Regions from separate parts of the Pseudoalteromonas sp. B62 genome, predicted to be linked through region 2. Evidence: predicted binding sites of a transcription regulator. Region 2 holds the regulator's gene; the other holds the start of a gene.
The links. Region 2 encodes LexA, which represses DNA repair genes until DNA is damaged. Its sites were predicted from a motif close to TACTGTATNNNNATACAGTA; they were not measured.

Region 1: P4S71_RS20235 (SulA-like leucine-rich domain-containing protein) is a predicted target of LexA. The motif match lies at 8,109-8,128, and genes of this name have one in related genera.

The regions. Positions count from the first base shown of each region.
Region 1 covers NZ_JARLVB010000002.1:3,496,423-3,506,566, reverse strand. Annotated here, with positions in the region: partial or broken gene hrpA (ATP-dependent RNA helicase HrpA) at 1-614, shown strand, start outside; gene P4S71_RS20290 (response regulator) at 690-1,070, shown strand; gene P4S71_RS20285 (PilZ domain-containing protein) at 1,079-1,375, shown strand; gene P4S71_RS20280 (class I SAM-dependent methyltransferase) at 1,396-2,586, opposite strand; partial or broken gene P4S71_RS20275 (HD domain-containing protein) at 2,651-3,381, shown strand; gene P4S71_RS20270 (VOC family protein) at 3,398-3,853, shown strand; gene P4S71_RS20265 (M48 family metallopeptidase) at 4,364-5,062, shown strand; tRNA gene P4S71_RS20260 (tRNA-Tyr) at 5,106-5,190, opposite strand; tRNA gene P4S71_RS20255 (tRNA-Tyr) at 5,240-5,324, opposite strand; gene P4S71_RS20250 (VC2046/SO_2500 family protein) at 5,437-5,964, shown strand; gene P4S71_RS20245 (DUF6172 family protein) at 6,223-6,525, shown strand; gene P4S71_RS20240 (YchJ family protein) at 7,133-7,612, opposite strand; gene P4S71_RS20235 (SulA-like leucine-rich domain-containing protein) at 7,650-8,084, opposite strand; gene P4S71_RS20230 (tetratricopeptide repeat protein) at 8,375-8,839, opposite strand; gene P4S71_RS20225 (NCS2 family permease) at 8,957-10,144, shown strand, end outside.
Region 2 covers NZ_JARLVB010000002.1:1,164,088-1,174,231, reverse strand. Annotated here, with positions in the region: gene P4S71_RS09925 (COX15/CtaA family protein) at 1-219, opposite strand, end outside; gene P4S71_RS09920 (transmembrane cytochrome oxidase associated protein) at 248-742, opposite strand; gene P4S71_RS09915 (SURF1 family protein) at 732-1,472, opposite strand; gene P4S71_RS09910 (DUF2909 family protein) at 1,487-1,795, shown strand; gene P4S71_RS09905 (cytochrome c oxidase subunit 3) at 1,698-2,573, opposite strand; gene P4S71_RS09900 (cytochrome c oxidase assembly protein) at 2,609-3,139, opposite strand; gene ctaD (cytochrome c oxidase subunit I) at 3,139-4,731, opposite strand; gene coxB (cytochrome c oxidase subunit II) at 4,731-5,873, opposite strand; gene lexA (transcriptional repressor LexA) at 6,341-6,958, opposite strand; gene P4S71_RS09880 (hypothetical protein) at 7,222-7,545, shown strand; gene P4S71_RS09875 (M12 family metallo-peptidase) at 7,569-8,711, shown strand; gene P4S71_RS09870 (PaaI family thioesterase) at 8,946-9,386, shown strand; gene P4S71_RS09865 (hypothetical protein) at 9,397-9,777, opposite strand.

The DNA of each region.
Region 1 (10,144 bases), 2.3 Mb from region 2:
TGGGTTTGTACTTTAACCCGTTTGGAAAAATAGCCGATTTAATCGATGACTGTATAGCCGCAGGCGTTGATAGCTTATTAGTAAAACACGGCGATATACGCGATGAAAAAGCATTTGAAACAGTAAAAGAGCAAATACGTGGTGAGCTCGGTGATGCTGTCGTATCGATTGCAACACAAGTTGAGCAAGTATTAAGTATTGCTCACGCGCTGCATAAAAAAATGAAAGGACGCGTTGATTTAACCATGATAACGGCGCACGGAGATATAAAATCACAGCTTGAGTCACTTATATTTAAAGGTTTTGTGAGCGCGCATGGCGCAGATAAAATAACGGATTTAATCCGTTACCTAAAAGCTATTCAAAAACGCTTAGAAAAATTACCAGTTGATCCAAACAGAGATAGGTTATGCGTACTTGAACTTGATAAAGTGGCAATTGAATATAAGAAATTAACTAATAAAACACCTAAAGGGTTGCCAATTCCGCAAGAAGTAACCGATATTTTTTGGATGCAGCAAGAACTAAGAGTCTCTTTGTTTGCCCAAACATTAGGAACTCCTTACCCTATTTCATCAAAACGCATTTTAAATGCAATAAAAGAAATAGAATAAAACTTGCATTTTCCATTAAGCTTAGTACCTTAATGGGAGGACTTATTTTTGCTTTGAGAAGGAAACGGCATACCCATGTCCTCATTGATCGAACCTAAAACACGACGGCTGCTAGTCGTCGACGACGAGTATTTTAATTATGAAATTCTTAAAGCAGCACTCACTGCTAAATTTGATGTGAGCTATGCTGATTCAGGTAAAAGTTGTTTAGCATCAGCGGTTGCTAATCCACCTGATATAATTTTACTTGATGTGTGCATGCCAGGACTTGATGGTTACGATACATGTCGTATGCTAAAACATACCCCGGAGACAAAAAATATACCTATTGTTATGGTATCTGGCCTTGAGTCGGAGTTGGAGAAAAAAGCCGGATTTGACGCAGGATGCGACGCTTATGTAGTAAAACCATTTTCAATGAGTGTATTGTTAGAGCAAATTAATACAATAGTGTAGAGGGATTTATGTTCACAGATGACAAACGAAACTTTAGACGTATGCAGGTAAATGCGACTGCAAATTTAACAACAGTGGAGCCAGTAGCTGGCTTGAATTATACGGCAGAGTGTGTTGATTTGAGCGCGACAGGGTTATCATTGCATTTGGATGATTTACTTGAGCCAGATACTATTTTAACAGTTGATATAGCGTCTACTCACCCTAGCATTGCACCGTTAAAAGCAACGGCTAAGGTAATACGTGCCAGCAAAGAAGATGATGGCACAATAACAGCAGGCCTTGAAATCATTCAGTTTAACTAATTAAATTGAATGATTAGATATTAAAAAACCTTACAAATTAAGCCTTTTAAGTAAAAGCCTTCAGGGTAGCTACCCGCAATTGGGTGATCGGCTGCTTGATTTAATCGTTCCATTATAAGTAGATCTTTGCCCGCATCAAGAGCCGCATCAGCAACAACTTTTTGAAATAGGTTTTGCTCCATTAAGCCAGAGCAAGAGAATGTCAGTAATGTTCCACCTGGTTTTAGTATTTGCATGGCAATCATGTTGATGTCTTTATAACCACGACACGCGCCCGTTAGCTGCGCTTTATTATCAGCAAACTTTGGTGGATCCATTACGATGGTATCAAACTGTCTGCCTTCGTCGCGGTATTGACGCAGTAACTTAAAGACATCTTGCTTCACAAAATCAACTTTATTTAAGTCTAAGTTATTATGCTCAACATTACGTTTAGCAGTATCTAACGCTGGTTGCGATACATCAACGTTAGTGACATGCTCACACCCGCCACGCAAAGCGTACAACGAAAATGTACCTGTGTAACTAAAACAGTTAAGTACCGTTTTGTCTTTTGAAAAACGCTCAAGTGCAGCACGGCTATCGCGTTGATCTAAGTAAAATCCGGTTTTATGACCTTCAATTATATCGACTTCAATTTTTAAGCCGTTTTCTTCAATAAGTACAGGTTGTGTTGGCTCATTACCCCAAAGAACACCTTTAATTGGCTCCAAACCTTCTTTTGTACGTACTTCTACGTCTGAGCGCTCGTATATGCTAGAACCTGGAAAAATAGCCATTAACGCGCCAACAATCTCGCCTTTATGACGCTCGGCACCCGCACTTAGTAACTGACAAACTAGTACATTATCAAATTTATCGATTGTAACGCCTGGTAAGTAATCAGACTCAGCTGCACATAATCTAAAGCCTGTTAATCCGCCTTCTTCTATTACTTGGCTCCGTGCTTCTAATGAGCGACGTAAACGGCGTTCAAAAAAGTTTTGATCGATGATTTCTTTTTCGTCAAAGCTCCAAACACGTGCACGAATTTGCGAATGAGGGCTATAAGCAGCAGTTGCTAAAAACTTACCTTCGCTATCGTGAATCGTTACTGTGTCGCCTAATCCAGGTTTACCTTTAATTTTTTTGATGGCTTTTGAAAATAACCAAGGGTGTTTTCTTTTTAATGATTTATCGCGACCAGCTTGTAGGTAAACGGCAGATGACATAAGGCTTCTCAGTAGTAATAAATAAGCGCTGTATTTTAGTCAAGCAGCGGGCAACATACAATGAATGTTTTGCAAGAGGGCTATAAAGCACGGTAAAGTACTAATAATTCACTTATTAATTAGCTTTTGGAACCTGAAAGTGCCTGACGCCGTTTTAAGCCCCGATTTACAAATACTTAATTCACAATGCAGAGAATTTATAACCTCTTTAGTGCATGCCGATGTGGCTCACGATATTACGCATATAGAGCGAGTGGTGCTCGTTGCAATAAAACTATGTAATGCAGAGCAGGCTAATATGTCAGTTGTATTACCTGCAGCGTGGATGCATGACTGTGTGGCGGTGGCTAAAAACCACCCTGATCGTGCAAAAGCCTCTACTATGGCAGCAGATAAGGCACTGGAATTTTTAAAATCGATTGATTATGACGAGTCACTTTTTGATGATATTCATCATGCTATTGCGGCTCATAGCTTTAGCGCAAATATAGAAATTAAAACAGTTGAGGCGCAAATAGTACAAGATGCTGACAGAATGGATGCACTAGGTGCGATTGGAGTGAGTCGATGTATGAAAGTTGGCGGCTCAATTTCTCGGTTATTGTATAACCCAGAAGACCCTTTTGTATTGAACGAGAAGCTGATGATAAAAAATATACACTTGATCATTTTTTTATAAAACTATTACATATTGCTCAAAGCATGAATACCCCATCAGCTAAAGCAGAAGCGAATAGGCGTACAGTTTACATGCATGAGTTTTTAGAGCAATTAAAGTCAGAAATTGGTGAGTAACGTGGATAATAAAAATATGCCTAAATTGTCAGGTATTGATCATTGCCATTTGAATGTTGAAAATTTATCGAATGCAGTTAAATGGTATGAGCGCGTTTTAGGTTTTAGTATAGTACCCGAACTTGCTTTTTGGAATGAGGACGAACGAGGACCTTTAACGCTCGAGGATGCTAGTTCAACGACTCGTTTAGCACTTTTTGAAGGTGAGGGGCGCAGTAAAGGAATTGCATTTTTGGCAACAGGGGAGCAATTTATACAGTGGCTTAGTCATCTTGAAAGTTTAAATATAAAAGCGGTTCTTGCTGATCATGGTGTAACGTTTTCAATGTATTTTAAAGATGACAGTGGTAATAGCCATGAGATCACATCTCATGATTACTCGTATATAAAACTTTACTATCCATCGGTTAACTTAGGTTCGCATTCATCTAAAAAAGCTAATGTAGTTAATCCTATAATTCCCATTATATGAATTTATGTGTAAGTTTTTATCATACTGCTATCACTTTGAATAATATCTAATTGGGGTTTATTCGCTGCTTTTTTGTTTCAAGTGAAACTGTATTTTTTAGCAATTATTTGTGCTTGTACAGTTAACATAAGTGCCAGACATGCGCTGTTTTTAGGATTCAACCTAAAGGTAATTTACGTTTTGTCGCTGCACAAATATAGGTGAAAATCGTGATCAGGACGCAGAAGCTTTGCTAGGTTTTTACTTTTTTTCACATGGATGTAAGTCAGTAAGGTAACGCATGAAAAGTTACCGACCCCACTAGGTGACACACCTCACGCAGCGATTAAATCGCTCTTAGATAAAATGAACTTTAATATTGTAAGGTCAGCAAGGCTTGGTCTTCTATTATCGTTTGAAGCAGTTAGATATAAAGTTTTCACTTAGTTATAGACCTGTTTTTTATTATTAATTAGATCCCATACTTAAGCCTATTGGTATAAAATATTAGAAATTTCGTGTTGGTTAAATGTGGTAGAACTGTTGTTTGAGTATCAATTAAAGCGAAGTGCCCGACGTAAGACTGTTGCTATTAAAGTGCACCAACGGTCAATAACCGTTTATGCGCCTCATTATGTTCCTAAAAAACAGTTGGATTTATGGTTGGTTGAGAAACGAGATTGGGTAAATAGCCAACTTGATAAACAGATTAATATTGCAGACTCAAAGCAATATCCACTCGAAACACATAAAATTCTAATTTTCTCAAATCTTATAGACATAACGTTTGAACACGCTTTGCATTCTCAAGTTATAGAGCATGAGAATACATTAAGCGTATTGTGTTCTTCTCGAGTGAGCCATAAAAAATTGAAGTATAAAACATTACTTGAGGCGTATTTAACTGAAAAATTAGGATTATATATTGATATGCGTCTTGCCCACTTTTGTAAACTAATGGAGGAACCTTTACCGAATGATTTACGAATACGTATCTATAAACGTAAATGGGGGAGTTGTAATAGTAAACGTGAGCTTACGTTTAACTTACTCTTGATTGGAGCCAAAAAATCAATTATAGACTACGTCATAGTCCACGAGTTGGCGCATTTACGTCACTTAGACCACAGTCGTGTATTTTGGCAACGTGTAGCTAAGTTTTATCCGGATCATAAGATAGCATCAGATTGGTTAAAGAATAATGGACAAAGTTTACAGTGGGAATTTTAAAAAATTATTGAAGTTTAAAATATAAGGTATTTTAGAAGAAAAGTGGTGGAGGGAGCTGGATTCGAACCAGCGAAGGCTGAGCCGTCAGATTTACAGTCTGATCCCTTTGGCCGCTCGGGAACCCCTCCACACTAATTTTGTTACACTTGGCCCCACTTAACTTAGCGGTAAGAAAAGTGGTGGAGGGAGCTGGATTCGAACCAGCGAAGGCTGAGCCGTCAGATTTACAGTCTGATCCCTTTGGCCGCTCGGGAACCCCTCCAGTGCAACGGCGCTGATAATAGCAAAACTTATATTTAAGTAAAGAAAAAAGCTAAAGAAAAATGAAATAAAGCCGATAAATATCTATTACCTACAATAATCGGCTAAAGTCTATGCAAATCGACGATTTGTTAATCACAGAGAGTCAACTAAGTACACGGTTGAATAAAAGTGTACACGAACAACGTCGAGGAGAGTTTTCTCTTTTATTGGCAATGTTATCCCACGATGCGCTTGATTTTAGTCAGTTCCATTTTCCAAAAACAGATATTGAAAACCCTATTGTTGAAGAAGAGACACTTCGTAAGCAATTTGGTTCGGGTCCGAAGCAGCCTTTAGCACCTGATGAATTTAATATGTTGATTGGGCAACACAACGCCGCTTTATTATCAAATGTGGGAGAGCATGCAGGTATGAGCGATATTAAGTTACGACACTGCTTAAACCCTGAACCACTTTCAATAAGAAATGATTTAGCTCATATTCCACTCAATGTGCTTGATAATTGTGAGCTAGCTGTGCGCAGACGTATTAAGAACAAAGAGACTCAGCTATCGCATCCGCAAATGGACGTAGCTTCATTCTATGATGGTCTTAATGATGAATCATTACATCAACCGCTTCACTTAGCTACAGCATAATATTGACCTACAAAATAATTTATCTATCTACGATTTCAAATCAGCTTATGTCAGGCCCAGTAAAACAAGCTTTAAATGGTCATTTTTATAATAATGATGGCTAAAAAGAGAGGCTTTGTAGCTATTTATAATGTTAATTGCCTAAAAATTGATTTAGTTTAAAAAAACCATCCAAAAATTTAATGCAATTGCTATAATGATGTCAAATGGTATGACATGAAATGCCGTTATCATTAAACCAAGGTAATTAGGAACGTAATGAAGAAAACATTCACGCTGAATCACGAGAAAATCAAATACCCTCGTATGGTCGATGCTGCAAAGCACGAAGTGAAAAAATATTTGAAAAGAGAACGTAATAAAACGCTACCTGAAGATGCTGATTACTGGGCATTTGACTGTAAGTTTGGTAATACAGCTGAAGATGCTCAAGTAGTGCACGTTGCAGAGATTAGCAATCATATCAGCGACATCGAAAAGCAAGATTTAAAGTCTTTCTACGTAGAGATTTTAGCAAAGCCGGCACAGCGTCAACAAGCTGATTTAGATGACGACGAGTAACTCTTAAATTTTAAGTACTCGTAAAGTAGAGATGGACCCAAGTGGTCCATTTTTGTTATGTGGGTTTTAATATCAATCTGAATAATACTAACCAACCAATCCGCAATCATGCTTAATCAGTTTGAGGGATTAAATCTGACGCTAACGGGGTTAAAAATTTCTGATATAGGACAATTAAATAACGATTTTTTGTCTTGTTATCGACACGACTCTGTTATCTAAAAATAGATCACTTAATTAAAAGAGTTGGTATAAGTATTTGAACAATATAAATTATCTCATAACCCTATAATACCAACCTGCATAAATCTTTGATCAATTTAACGAATTAAATTGCACTATAACGTCGTTAAAAATTTTTTATTTAGAACAACTAGATACAAAAACTTTTGCCTAGTTCTAGCGTAATTTTCTTAACGTTAAATAGACCCCATACATAAGCAGATTGGTATAAAAATTTTATTTAGAGACGCTGAGTTTTTTGGAAATAAATAACTTTTCGTGCGTATGCGCCACATTAAGTTAAATAATATGTACAAAACTAGAGTACATATTATTTAACTAATTAGTGTGTTTCAAAATACCTGATGCCTGGGTAAGTTGAGGTTTATAGGCTGTGGCACTTTTTATACTTTTTAGCACTGCCACATGGGCAATCATCGTTCCTGCCAATTTTTATATCTGCAACAGGTAATATAACGCCGTCAGAATATTTCCACTGATTTTTTTCTTTAATGAATTTTGATTGTTCGTGCAATTCACAGTATAAATTATCATAAAAGTAGTGCGCTTTAAATTCTACAAAACCCTGACTATCATCGTGGCCTGAATCTATAATTGTCAGTTTTATAAAGCGGCAACCATCTGCAAATTCTTTAATTTCTTTAACGGGGTTTTCGGGCTGTTTATCTGTTGTATATGTTTGATAAATATACTTAGCATTTTTGAGTGCATAAGCACTATAACGAGAGCGCATAAGTAGCTCTGGTGTTTGAGGATGCTGTATTGCCAAATGAAAAGGTTCGCAGCAGTCAACATAATTTTGTTGGCTGCCACAAAGACATAATGTTTTATTCAGTGAGGTCATAATTTTGGTGTAAAGCTAAAATGTTAGTTTAACAAGATTATTGAGCTAGTAATATCTCTGTGGTTTGTTTGTTTTTCGTGAAGCAATATAACTTTGTATTTGTTTTACTCATATCCAGAGATAAGCTAGTTAATAGCTGGTTATTAACTATATCAGTCCAAGTAATTACAGCTGCAAAATTACCGTTGTGTAAAGCCGAATTTAATACGTACTCTAGATTCACTAAGTGTTTTTGTCTAATAACGAGTAATTTACTCGTATCGATAGAGCACGAATCAAGTAGCGCTTTACTAGGGACGTGATCGGGTGCGATTAATAATGTCCAAGCATTTAAGCTATTGTATTGATGTAATACTTTTAATAGCTCAAATGTTGCCGAAATTTCATCTTCAATTTCAATTAAATTAACACAATCGCTTTTATTGTCTTGTTGGTAGCTTTTAACTGTTCGTACGGTAATTGGTTGTAACATATCGCTTCACTCACTGGGTTTTTATACAGTATTCACATACAGTAGTTTATACAGTGTTTGTGTGCAAGTGTTTTTTGCTATTTTTTTGTACGATAATTTAAGATTTAGACTTTTTTTAAATTGTCATTTTTTTAAGTTATTAATATTTAATGATTTAAATTTACCTTTATGTTGTTGTTTCCAACTGTGCATTATTGTGTTGAATACTGTATACACCTGTTGAAGGTTGATATGGCAGCTTTAAATAATGATTTCATGTGTAAATTACAGCATAGTTTCGTATGTGTAATTTACTCTTCGTTAGCGTTATTTGGTATTAGGTGAGAAAACTGCAATTGGTGAATTTGTTCATATAAACTTGCAGCGTAGCATTGGGCATCTTTAAAGCGTTTAGTTTCAATGTGTTTACGCAAGTCAGTTAATGCAGTAGTTGCTGGCTCGTGACCTTGACTACTTGATAAGCTTAGCCATGCAACTGCATGAAATACACTTTGCGGAACACCTTGGCCTTTTACAAAAAATAGTCCTAAGTAAAATTGTGCTCGAAGTTCTCCAGACATCGCAGCTAAACGCATCCACTTCGCAGCAAGTGCATTTTGATTGTTTTTTAAATAATACAGTGCTTTGTTCAGTGTATTTTGCTGACTATTTTCGTTAGTTGGCGTTGAGTTAGTGTCGCTAGGTTGCGTGACAAAGGACAGTATATTGTCTAACTGCTGCTCTAAATCTTGGCCTGTCGGTGTTGTTTTTATCATGCTCACTCATTCGTTATGTAACTAAGTCAATAGTTTAGTATATCGCAAGGTAAAATGTCCTGTAAAAGATGATTTTTATGTTAAAATATTGCCACTTTTTACAACCATAAGTCTATTATGCTCGAAGCTTTATTTAAAATTAGTGAGAATGGCTCATCAGTCCGCCGTGAATGCATTGCGGGTATTACTACATTTATCACAATGGTTTACATTGTATTTGTTAACCCTGCCATGTTAGCAGAGGCTGGAATGGATCAGGGAGCTGCTTTTGTAGCAACTTGTATTGCAGCTGCTATTGGTTGTTTTATTATGGGATTGTGGGCTAATTATCCTTTAGCATTAGCGCCTGGAATGGGGTTAAATGCATTTTTTACATATGGTGTTGTATTAGGGATGGGTTACACATGGCAGGCGGCATTAGGTGCTGTTTTTATGTCTGGGTGTATATTTTTACTTCTAAGCCTGTTTAAAGTTCGTGAGTGGATTATTAATGCCATTCCTTTGGTTTTAAAGCGGGCCATTGCAACGGGTATTGGCGCATTTTTAGCTTTAATTGCTCTTAAAAATGCGGGCATCATCGTTGCCAGCCCTGCAACGTTAGTACAATTAGGTGATATAACTTCAGCTGGCCCATTATTAGCTATTTTCAGCTTTTTTATTATTGCTGCGCTTTTATATCGTAACTTTAAAAGTGGTGTATTAATTAGTATTTTATTAGTGACCTGTATCGCACTGGCTTTAGGGCTTGTTGAATACCATGGAATTGTTGCTACGCCTCCTTCTATTTTACCTACTTTTATGCAGCTTGATTTTGGTGCTGCACTTGAATTATCTATGTTGAGCGTTATTTTCGCATTTTTGTTTGTGGATTTATTTGATACCTCGGGTACTTTAGTTGCAGTTACTCAAAAAGCAGGGCTTGCTGATGAAAAAGGAAATATGCCTCGGTTAGGAAGAGCGCTAAGTGCTGACAGTACAGCAACAATTGCAGGCGCTATGTTGGGCACTTCTACTACAACATCTTATATAGAGTCTGTTGCAGGTGTATCTGTAGGTGGGCGTACTGGTTTAACAGCAGTTGTGGTAGGTATTTGCTTTTTACTTATGATGTTTTTTGCACCACTTGCGCAAATGGTACCAGCTTACGCAACCGCTGGAGCCATTTTATATGTTGCAGTTTTAATGCTACAAAATCTGAAGTTTGTTAATTGGGATGATATGACCGATGCCATTCCCGTTACAGTCGTTTTACTGATGACGCCATTAACGTTTTCAATTGCTCATGGTATAGCACTTGGTTTTATA
Region 2 (10,144 bases):
TTTCCACGCTTTTGCTGTTTCGAACATCATATCGGGGTAGCTTTGAGTTGCTAAGGCTATGTCAGCCTCATGCTTAGGTACCGTTAAAAAGCCATAACAACCAGGCCAGTCGGGGCACCCTAAACCTGCATCGCTTAAGCGGGTGTACGCACCTAAAGCAACTACAATCAAAGCGAGTAACCCTGTTATTAATACTAAGTTTTTATAATTTTTATACATCAGATACTCCAACTTAAGCTCAGCTTAGTTAGCTAGAACGAGAATAGTTAAGTAATTTTTTTAGATCTTTTAATAACCCTTTTTGTACTAAACGGTTTTCTTGTGGCTCAGCCTTAAAGGGATATTCAAGTACCACTAACCCCATATGATCAATTAAATATAAACTTGCAGGATTTAAACTCTGTTGCTCTGTAATAATTTTCCATGGTAGATTTTTATTGTCGGGACTTCCCATTACAGCCATATCAACCTTGCCTTGGTTTTTACCAAGTGCCACATATAAGTTATTCAGTGCATTGAGCTGTTCGCTGCATGGGGTGTTACATTCGTTTGAATAATTAAGTGCAATAGTCCATTGTTTGGGATTATTTTGCGGCCAATTTTTAAGTTTTATTTCTTGGCTTAAAAACTCACCATTATTAGTAATTGCAGTAGGCAACCAATCAAACTTTAAAGCGCCATATGCCAAAGCTAATGGGATTGCGCAGCAGCCCACAAACAACAAAAGGGGATTATTTTTCATTATGTGTCCTTTTTTTACTCGCAAAAATAGCCACAACAGCACATGCAACAGCAATTAAAAACCATTGCACAGCGTAGGCATTATGCTTTTGAGGGCTCATAACAACGGCCTCATAATGAGGTGTTGCAATCTCATCACCAGTACCTTGTCTGTAAGCCATAAAATTAATTAATGATTGCTGGCTTTGAGTGCTCAACATATCCAAGTCGATAGATTGGATTCTTGTAGGTAAGTCGTTATTTGTAGTTTTATCTTCAAGCGTAAAGCTACTTAAATTATTTTCTTTTATTTGCGCTTTAAGAATAAAAATACCTGTAGGCAGAGTAACCTTTGGCAGTGCATCTCTAGATATAGGCGCTTTTACCCATCCTAAATTAACTAAAATCACTTTTTCTTCGGTGTCTGGCTTTAGTAAAGCAAGTAAGTCGTACCCTACTTGCCCGTTATAAACTTGATTATCTAAAAGCCAATATTGGTTTTGCACAAATCGCCCTTTTAACTCAACCAATACACCAGTTTTGTTCCAGCTATCAGGCAGGTTAAGTAATTGAGACCAGCTCATCACACCTCGAGTCTGTTGCTTAGCAATAGCGGTTAGTTGTTGCTGCTTTTGCTCACCTCGCTCCAACTGCCAAAACCCTAATCGCACACACACAAGTACAACAACCACAACCATACAAAGTGTGATTAGTGAGCTAAGCTTTTGTTTGTGCCATAAAACTAACTGCATAAAGGGTCAACTCAGTGATTATTAAAATTATTATCGTACTGTTGTTAATATTTATACTTTTTAACTTATTTAGAGCATTGTTTATTATGGTGTCAGGGAAAACTGAGGGACGACCTATGTCTCACTTTTTAGGTCGTCGCGTATTGTTTTCGGTCGTTGTTTTAGTTGTTGTTATTGCAGCGCTTAAACTTGGTTTTATTAAAGCAAATAATTCGCCAATAAACGCTACAGCACATATACAAATACAAACAAACACAGCCACACCACATCTACAAAGTGCCAATACCAAGCAGCTGCTTGAAAAGCAAAGTGCTTATCTTTAGTAAAGTGCCCTTTTAATATCCGTAAAAATATTACAAATAAAAGTACGGTTCCTAGCGTTACATGCATGCCATGAAAACCAGTCAATAGAAAGAACGTATTACCGTAAATGCCCGCATCTAGCGTTAGATTAAGGTCATTATATGCATGCATGTACTCCTCAACTTGCAGCCCTAAAAAGCAAACGCCCAATAAAATAGTAGCGCCTAAAAAAACCTTAAGTGGAGTGCGTTTATTGTTTTCCATCGCTACGTGGGCAAAATGTAAAGTAACTGAGGAAGTAAGCAGTATTAAGGTATTTATAAGCGGTAAGCCTTGCCAGCCCATAGCTTGAGTAGTTTCGCCAGCAGGTGTTGAAACTAGCGGCCAAACAGCTTCAAAAGTTGGCCATAAAACCTCGTTAGTCATTGCATTATTGCCTGCGCCTCCAAGCCAAGGTACCGACAATACCCGTGCATAAAAAAGCGCACCAAAAAAGGCCATAAAAAACATAACTTCAGAAAAAATAAACCAGCTCATACCTTGTCTAAAAGAGCGATCCATTTGTGCTGAGTACAAACCTTGGTCCGACTCACTAATTACATTTTTAAACCAGCTAAACAACATATACACAAGTACAGCAATACCGGCATAAAGCAGATAAACCCCGCTACCACCTTCTTTACCTACACTCATAACTGTTAAGCCTGCCCCTACTGCAATAAAAAACAATGCAACAGCACCTACAATAGGCCACGGGCTTTGTTCTGGTACATAATAATGCTCATATTCTTGATTCATTTTATTTACTCCTAGTTTCACACTAGTTTAAAAAGCTAGTTATTACTTGCCACCAGCTGTTCACTAATATCAAATACGGTATAAGATAAAGTTAATTCTTCAATATCGCTTGGCAGTGCGGTATCAACATAAAAAAGCAATTTAAATTCAAGTTCTTCCCCTGCTTTTAGAGGTTGCTGATCAAAGCAAAAACAGGCTATTTTATGTAAATACTTTGCCGCTTTACCTGGTGAGACTGATGGTACAGCCTGCATTACTTTATCTAGGTTGCTGCTATTTTTAGCACTAAACATTACCTCACGCATTGCACCTGGTTTTACCACTACACTGTATTCTTTTGATTTAACTTCAAACGGTGCACCACTTTGTGCGTGAGTAGTAAAGCTAACGCCGACTTCTCGGTTTTGTACTATTTGTGTACTTTGCTCTGCTTGCTCAAGCGAAGGCTTTCCATTAAGCCCTGTTACATCACAAAACACGTCATACAAAGGTACTAAAGCAAAGGCAAAGGCAAACATGCCTATGCAAATAAGTACCAAACGTTTGAGTAGCGGTGTGTGTGTCATTACTTAATAACCGGCGGCGTAGAAAAAGTATGATATGGCGCTGGAGAGTCAACTTCCCACTCAAGCCCTTCTGCCCCTTCCCATACTTTTGCAGGCACTTTATCACCGCCACGCGCGCATTTAATTACCACAGCTACAAACAACAATTGCGATAAACCAAAGGCAAACCCACCAATACTTATGATTGCATTAAAGTCGGCAAATTGAAGAGCGTAATCGGGAATCCGACGCGGCATACCGGCAAGCCCTACAAAATGCATAGGAAAAAACAGTACGTTCACGCTCACCAGCGATAGCCAAAAATGCCATTTAGCCAATGTGATATTAAACATATTGCCTGTCCACTTGGGCAGCCAGTAATAGGCCCCCGCCATTATCGAAAATACAGCCCCTGTTACTAATACGTAATGAAAGTGCGCCACTACAAAATAAGTATCGTGATATTGAAAGTCAGCAGGTGTAATTGCCAGCATCAATCCCGAAAAACCACCTAAGGTAAACAGCACAATAAACGCAATACTAAAAAGCATTGGCACTTCAAAAGTTATTGAGCCTTTCCACATTGTGGCAACCCAATTAAATACTTTTACTCCTGTAGGTACCGATATAAGCATGGTCGCGTACATAAAAAACAACTCGCCAGCGACCGGCATCCCAGTAGTAAACATATGATGAGCCCATACAATAAAGCTCAATAGTGCTATGGAGGATGTGGCGTATACCATTGAGGCATAACCAAAAAGTTTTTTACGAGAAAAGGTAGGTACTATTGTAGATATAATGCCAAAGGCAGGAAGAATCATTATGTATACTTCGGGGTGACCAAAAAACCAAAAAATGTGTTGGAACATCACCGGGTCGCCACCGCCTGCGGCATCAAAAAAGCTGGTCGCAAAGTACTTATCGGTAAGTACCATAGTGACAGCCCCTGCAAGTACTGGCATTACCGCTATTAATAAAAAGGCAGTAATTAACCACGTCCATACAAATAAGGGCAACTTCATCCATGTCATGCCTGGGGCACGTAAGTTCACTATGGTTACAATCACATTGATTGCGCCCATTATTGAGCTAATTCCCATAATATGTACGGCAAATACAAACAATGCAGTATTATCATTACTGTATGTTGTGGACAGTGGTGCATAAAAAGTCCAACCAAATGCAGGACCCCCACCAGGCATAAATAACGATGCCAATAGGATTAAGAACGCAAACGGTAAAATCCAAAAGCTCCAGTTATTCATTCTTGGCAATGCCATATCTGGCGCGCCAATCATGAGTGGTATCATCCAGTTAGCAAGGCCTGTAAAGGCTGGCATAACCGCACCAAACACCATAATTAAACCATGCACTGTGGTCATTTGATTAAAAAAGTGAGGGTCGACCAACTGTAAACCTGGTTGAAATAGTTCAGCTCTGATCACCATAGCCATTGCGCCACCAATTAAGAACATGGTCAGCGAAAAAATTAAATATAAACTACCTATATCTTTATGATTAGTTGTGTAAAGCCAGCGTTTAAAACCTTTAGCTGGGTGATGAGCATGATGAGCTTCATTGGCGTTAGGTTGTTCTACTATGCTACTCATTAGTTCGCCTCCACTTTGGCATCAAGTGCTGTCTGTATTTGACTCGGTTGAATAACATCACCCGTATCATTACCCCACGCATTACGTTTATAAGTAATAACCGCAGCTAATTGCTTTATAGATAACTGCTTGGCAAAAGCTTGCATTGCCGTACCGGGTCGTCCATGGATAACTACATCAATGTGATCTTTTATATCGCCAAGCACTATCGGACTGCCTTTAAGTGCAGGAAATACACCCGGTAACCCCATGCCCGTAGGCTGATGGCACGCTGCACAATTAGCCATATATACTTGTTCGCCTAAAGTCATTAACTCTTCTTTTGGGAGGGTTTTATCAAGTAATGCGGCATCTGCTAATGCTGCTTTTTGTTTAGCCTGCTTTGCATCTGCTAACCATGTTTTAAAATCAGCCTCAGATTTAGCAACCACCACAACAGGCATGAAGCCATGATCTTTACCACACAGCTCGGCACATTGGCCTCGGTAAGTACCTTCTTCGTTAATATTGGTCCATGTTTCGTTTATAAAGCCGGGGTTCGCATCTTTTTTAACTGCAAAATCAGGTACCCACCAAGAGTGAATAACATCATCAGAAGTCATTAAAAATCGTACTTTTTGATTTATTGGCAGTACAAGAGGCTTATCAACCTCAAGTAAGTAGTTAGGGTTTTTATCTGCAAGATTCGCTATTTCATCTTGCGGGGTAGACAAAATAGAGTAGAACTCTACATCTTCGCCCATATATTCATAATGCCATTTCCATTGCGAACCCGTAATTTTAATAGTGAGATCAGCTTTGCTGGCATCTTCCATTGCAATAAGGGTTTTAGTGGCTGGTACTGCCATAGCAATTAAAATAACAAACGGAATTGCAGTCCAAAGTATTTCTACTTTAGTGCTTTCGTGAAATTGGGCAGGTACAGCCCCTTTAGATTTACGGTGATGAATAAGTGCCCAAAACATAATTGCGAACACTATCACCCCAATCACACAACATATTATAAATATGGTCATGTGCAGCTGATATACATTATTGCTTATATCGGTTACGCCTTTGCGCATATTGTATTGGCTGTTCGCCAAAACTGAGTGCGAAAAAACACATAATATAAGCCACAAGGTAGAGGTCAGTTTACCCATGTGACGGCTCCTTTGATGCTATTGCGAATGCAAAGCGAAGAGGCATACGGCTTAAACGCCAATTCGTTATTTTTATTTTTTTAGCCAATCTTATTTAATATTGATTGGTTTTGCTGCGCCAACAACGAGTTTGTGTATATTGTGTGTTCTCAAAACTAAAAAGCTGTGAGTTATTATTAGCTCAGCACATTAATAATTAGCTAAAAAACGAACAACAAGCAAGTTTTAGTATAAAAAACAATCAGGTGATATTGAGTAATTAATAAAAAGTCAGTAATCAACTAGTCAACAGGAAGTTCAAAATATGAGCAAAACAAAGGGGTTTAACGTATTCGGAGGGGGAAATATAAGTGCAAAAAAATTTACAGCTAAAATAATTAGTTGGCTGTTTACGTCATATTTTTAGTGCTAATGTTAAAACAAAAATGCGTGCTAAAAAGCACGCATTTATAAAAATAAATTAAAAACTACATCCAATCAGCGTTTCTTATAACTCCAACGGCTAAACCTTCTATATTAAAAGATTCATTTTCTAGATCAACTTCAATTGGCGAAAAGTCGTCATTCTCAGCATGCAATAATACTTTTCGGCCTGCTTTTTCAAACCGCTTTACGGTAACATCATCATCAACACGAGCAACTACAACTTGTCCATTTTCTGCAACTTGAGTTTTATGCACAGCTAACAAATCACCATCCATAATACCTATATCTTTCATGCTCATACCGTTAACGCGCAATAAAAAATCAGCAGCTGGTTTAAACATTAATGGATCAATTTTACAATGACTCTCAACGTGCTCTTGCGCCAAAATAGGCTCTCCCGCTGCGACTCGCCCGATAAGAGGTAAACCTAACTGTTCAGGCTCTTCTTCCTCAACAAGTTGAATACCTCGGCTTGCACCTGGTTTCATCTTAATAGCACCTTTTTTAGCAAGCGCTTTTAAATGCTCTTCAGCAGCATTGGCACTTTTAAAGCCTAATGTTTGTGCAATTTCAGCACGTGTAGGAGGCATACCAGTGTCTTTAATAAAAACTTTAACTAATTCGAGAATTTGAGCTTGGCGCTTCGTTAATGGTCGCATACAACTGGTTTTCCATACAGTACATTTAACTGTGAGTATATACAGTTAAATAAAAATCGCAAATTTAAATTACATTGATTGCTTGCTGTTAATAAATCACTTTTACACTTATGTAGAAACAACGACTGCTTACATAAAATAAACATTTGTATCTTTATATTTACGATTAAGGGCTAATTTGATGACAGCCACATGTTAATAAATTGAAAACAACTTATTAACATGTACACTTTATGTGTACAAACACTTAAAAGGATTATCAAATGAAAAAATATTCACCATTGTTTATTGGCTTATTGTTTAGCGGCTATGCGTATGCCCAAGTCCCACTTTTCGAAGTGCAGCACTCTAACTTTACGCAAAACATTAATAAAGAAGGTAATGCTCAATCTCAATTTGGACAACCGCTTTTCGAACTAAGCGCAAAAACCAATGCATTCTTTTTACCTGTTCAGGGAAGTGACATTGAATTTATCAAAAGTACAGCAAGTACATCAGCAACTGGTAACTTAATTTGGGTAGGTAAAAGCTTAGATGGTGACGAAGTAACACTGATAAAATCTACAAAGGGATTTCTGGTACGATAAAGGTAAATGAACATGTTTATAAATTGCAACCGAATAAACATTCTGGTCATAATTTTATTGAATTAGATCCTGCCAAGCAACCTGCTGAGCATGCACCCGATTATCAGCAATCTAGCAACACTATTTCAATCAGTGAACAAATTTTAACAGAACAAAGCTTCCAAACAGCTATGGCAACTAACGCGCAAAGCAATATTAGCTTACTCGTTTTATACACCCCAGCCGCAGAACAAAAATCTAGTGATATTAATAGCTTGATTGATCTTGCAATAGTAGAGACTAATCAGGGTTACCAAAACTCAGGTGTCAACGCAGTTGTTAGTTTGGCCCATGTAAGCCGAGTTAATTATACTGAAGCTACAAATTCAGGTACGGATTTAAATCGTTTAGCTACCAAAAACGATGGTTATATGGATGAAGCGCACACACTACGAGATCAATACGGTGCTGATGTAGTCATATTAATAAACGACGTTAACGGCTACTGTGGCCAAGCCAAAGCAATTGGTGCAAATGCTAACAGCGCATTTGCGATGGTTGATTATGACTGTGCAACCGGCTATTACTCTTTCGGTCATGAAATTGGTCATTTACAAGGTGCTCGTCATAACCCTGAAAACGATCCATCAACATCTCCTTATTCGTTCGGCCATGGTTATCAGCAACCTCAATCACAATGGCGTTCAGTAATGGCTTATAACTGCACAAATAACTGCACAAGAATCAATTACTGGTCAAATCCAAACAAATCATACAGCGGAAGTGTTATGGGAACTCCATCAAAACACGATAACGCTAGAGTCTTAAATTTAACAAACCCCACAATTGCAAATTTTAGATCTGCATCTAGCCCACCGGTAAATAACAATACACTGCAAAATAACCAATCTATCGTTGTTAGTGGTGATCGAAACAGTGAGCAATTGTTTACTTTTACAGTGCCAAGTGAAGCTGAGCAAGTCACATTTTCGACCTCTAATGGCACTGGGGATGTTGACCTACATGTAAAATATAATGCAATTGCAACGAGCAGTAACTACGATTGCCGACCGTATAAAAACGGAAATAATGAAAGCTGTAGCGACACCCGCACTGGTAATTACTCTATTATGATTAAAGGCTACAGTGCTTTTAGTAATGTCGAGTTAATAGCTAGTTACCAATAAAAGATCTGGCTAAGTATAAGCAAGTAACATTATGCTGCTTGCTTATATTTAGCCTAGGGCGATTTCTTCTTTACTGCTCGATTATATCAATAAACTACGATATCCCTATTATTACTTCTTACTATCCGCCTCACGCTATCTGGCTATAAATTTAGATCCACTTTTTTATTTTCATTATCTTAACTTTATGAAAATATAAGCCATATTTTTACTACTATTTTAAAAGGTAAGCTTATGAGTATTTGGTATCAACCTGTTACTTTAGAGTTTTGCAAACAGCTAGATGAGGGTATAAACGGCCAAGGTACACTAATGAAAACCATGGGAATTGAAATTACCGAAATTGGTGATGATTACCTCGTAGCAACTATGCCTGCCATACCAGCGCATCATAATCCAATGGGCATGGTGCATGGAGGAGCCAACGTAGTGCTTGCCGAAACAGTGGCAAGTTATGCAGCTAACTTCGTAGTCGACTTCACTCAGTTTTATTGTGTCGGACAAGAAATTAGCGCCAGTCACTTAAAAGCATCTCGTAATGGTACTTTAACAGCCACCGCAAAAGCGTTTCATATTGGTAAGCGTAGTTCAGTCTGGGAAATAAAAATTACTAATAGTCGAAACGAGCTTTGCTGCGTATCAAGAATGACCGCAGCCGTAGTAGAGCGAAGATAATTACTTACTGTTACTTTTCGATTGGGTAAATTGTAATTTCCATACCCGCACCAATAGCAGATATACGTAATAATGTATCTGCATCTAAAGCTTGGTTAAAACACTTAGGCGATGTGCCTGATTCAAAACCAATATCAAATGTTCTACGTGAACAACTTAGCCATTGCTTTAACGCATTACGCGAACACGATTCAATAAGCTCACAGATATGGTTAATTGCTTTATCTGGTGTACCTACTTCACCTGTAGCTTCAATGCGGGCTAACTGACGGTATTCGTCTTTGTCATAATGTAAAACTGTAGCGACTTTTTTTAAGTCTGCCACTAGCACGCTAATATCCTGCTTTGATTCAAGCTCTAGATCTACATTTAAAAATTGAATTTCCGACATTGTTTAGTATTTATCCTCTAATGATTACACCGCAAACTTTAACGCAGTTTTACTTTTATACCAAATCAACTATGTAATATAAGCTGTTTTATATGGTAAATAGATAGTTTTACGCATTTATAATCCATTATTTAATATTTATCATTTTTAAGTACAAACAATACTTTTTTATAAACTCCATGGCCTGTTGACCTTTGAGGATTAAAATTAAGTGAATTATTGTTTAAAAAAGTATAAAAAATAACCTTGACTTTTATATGCCACCGGTGGCATTTTAAATATGCGGGTTAAATACACTGTTTAAAGAGGTGTATTTAAATAAAGCCAAACACACCTCACTCATATTTACGCTTACTTATAACACAAA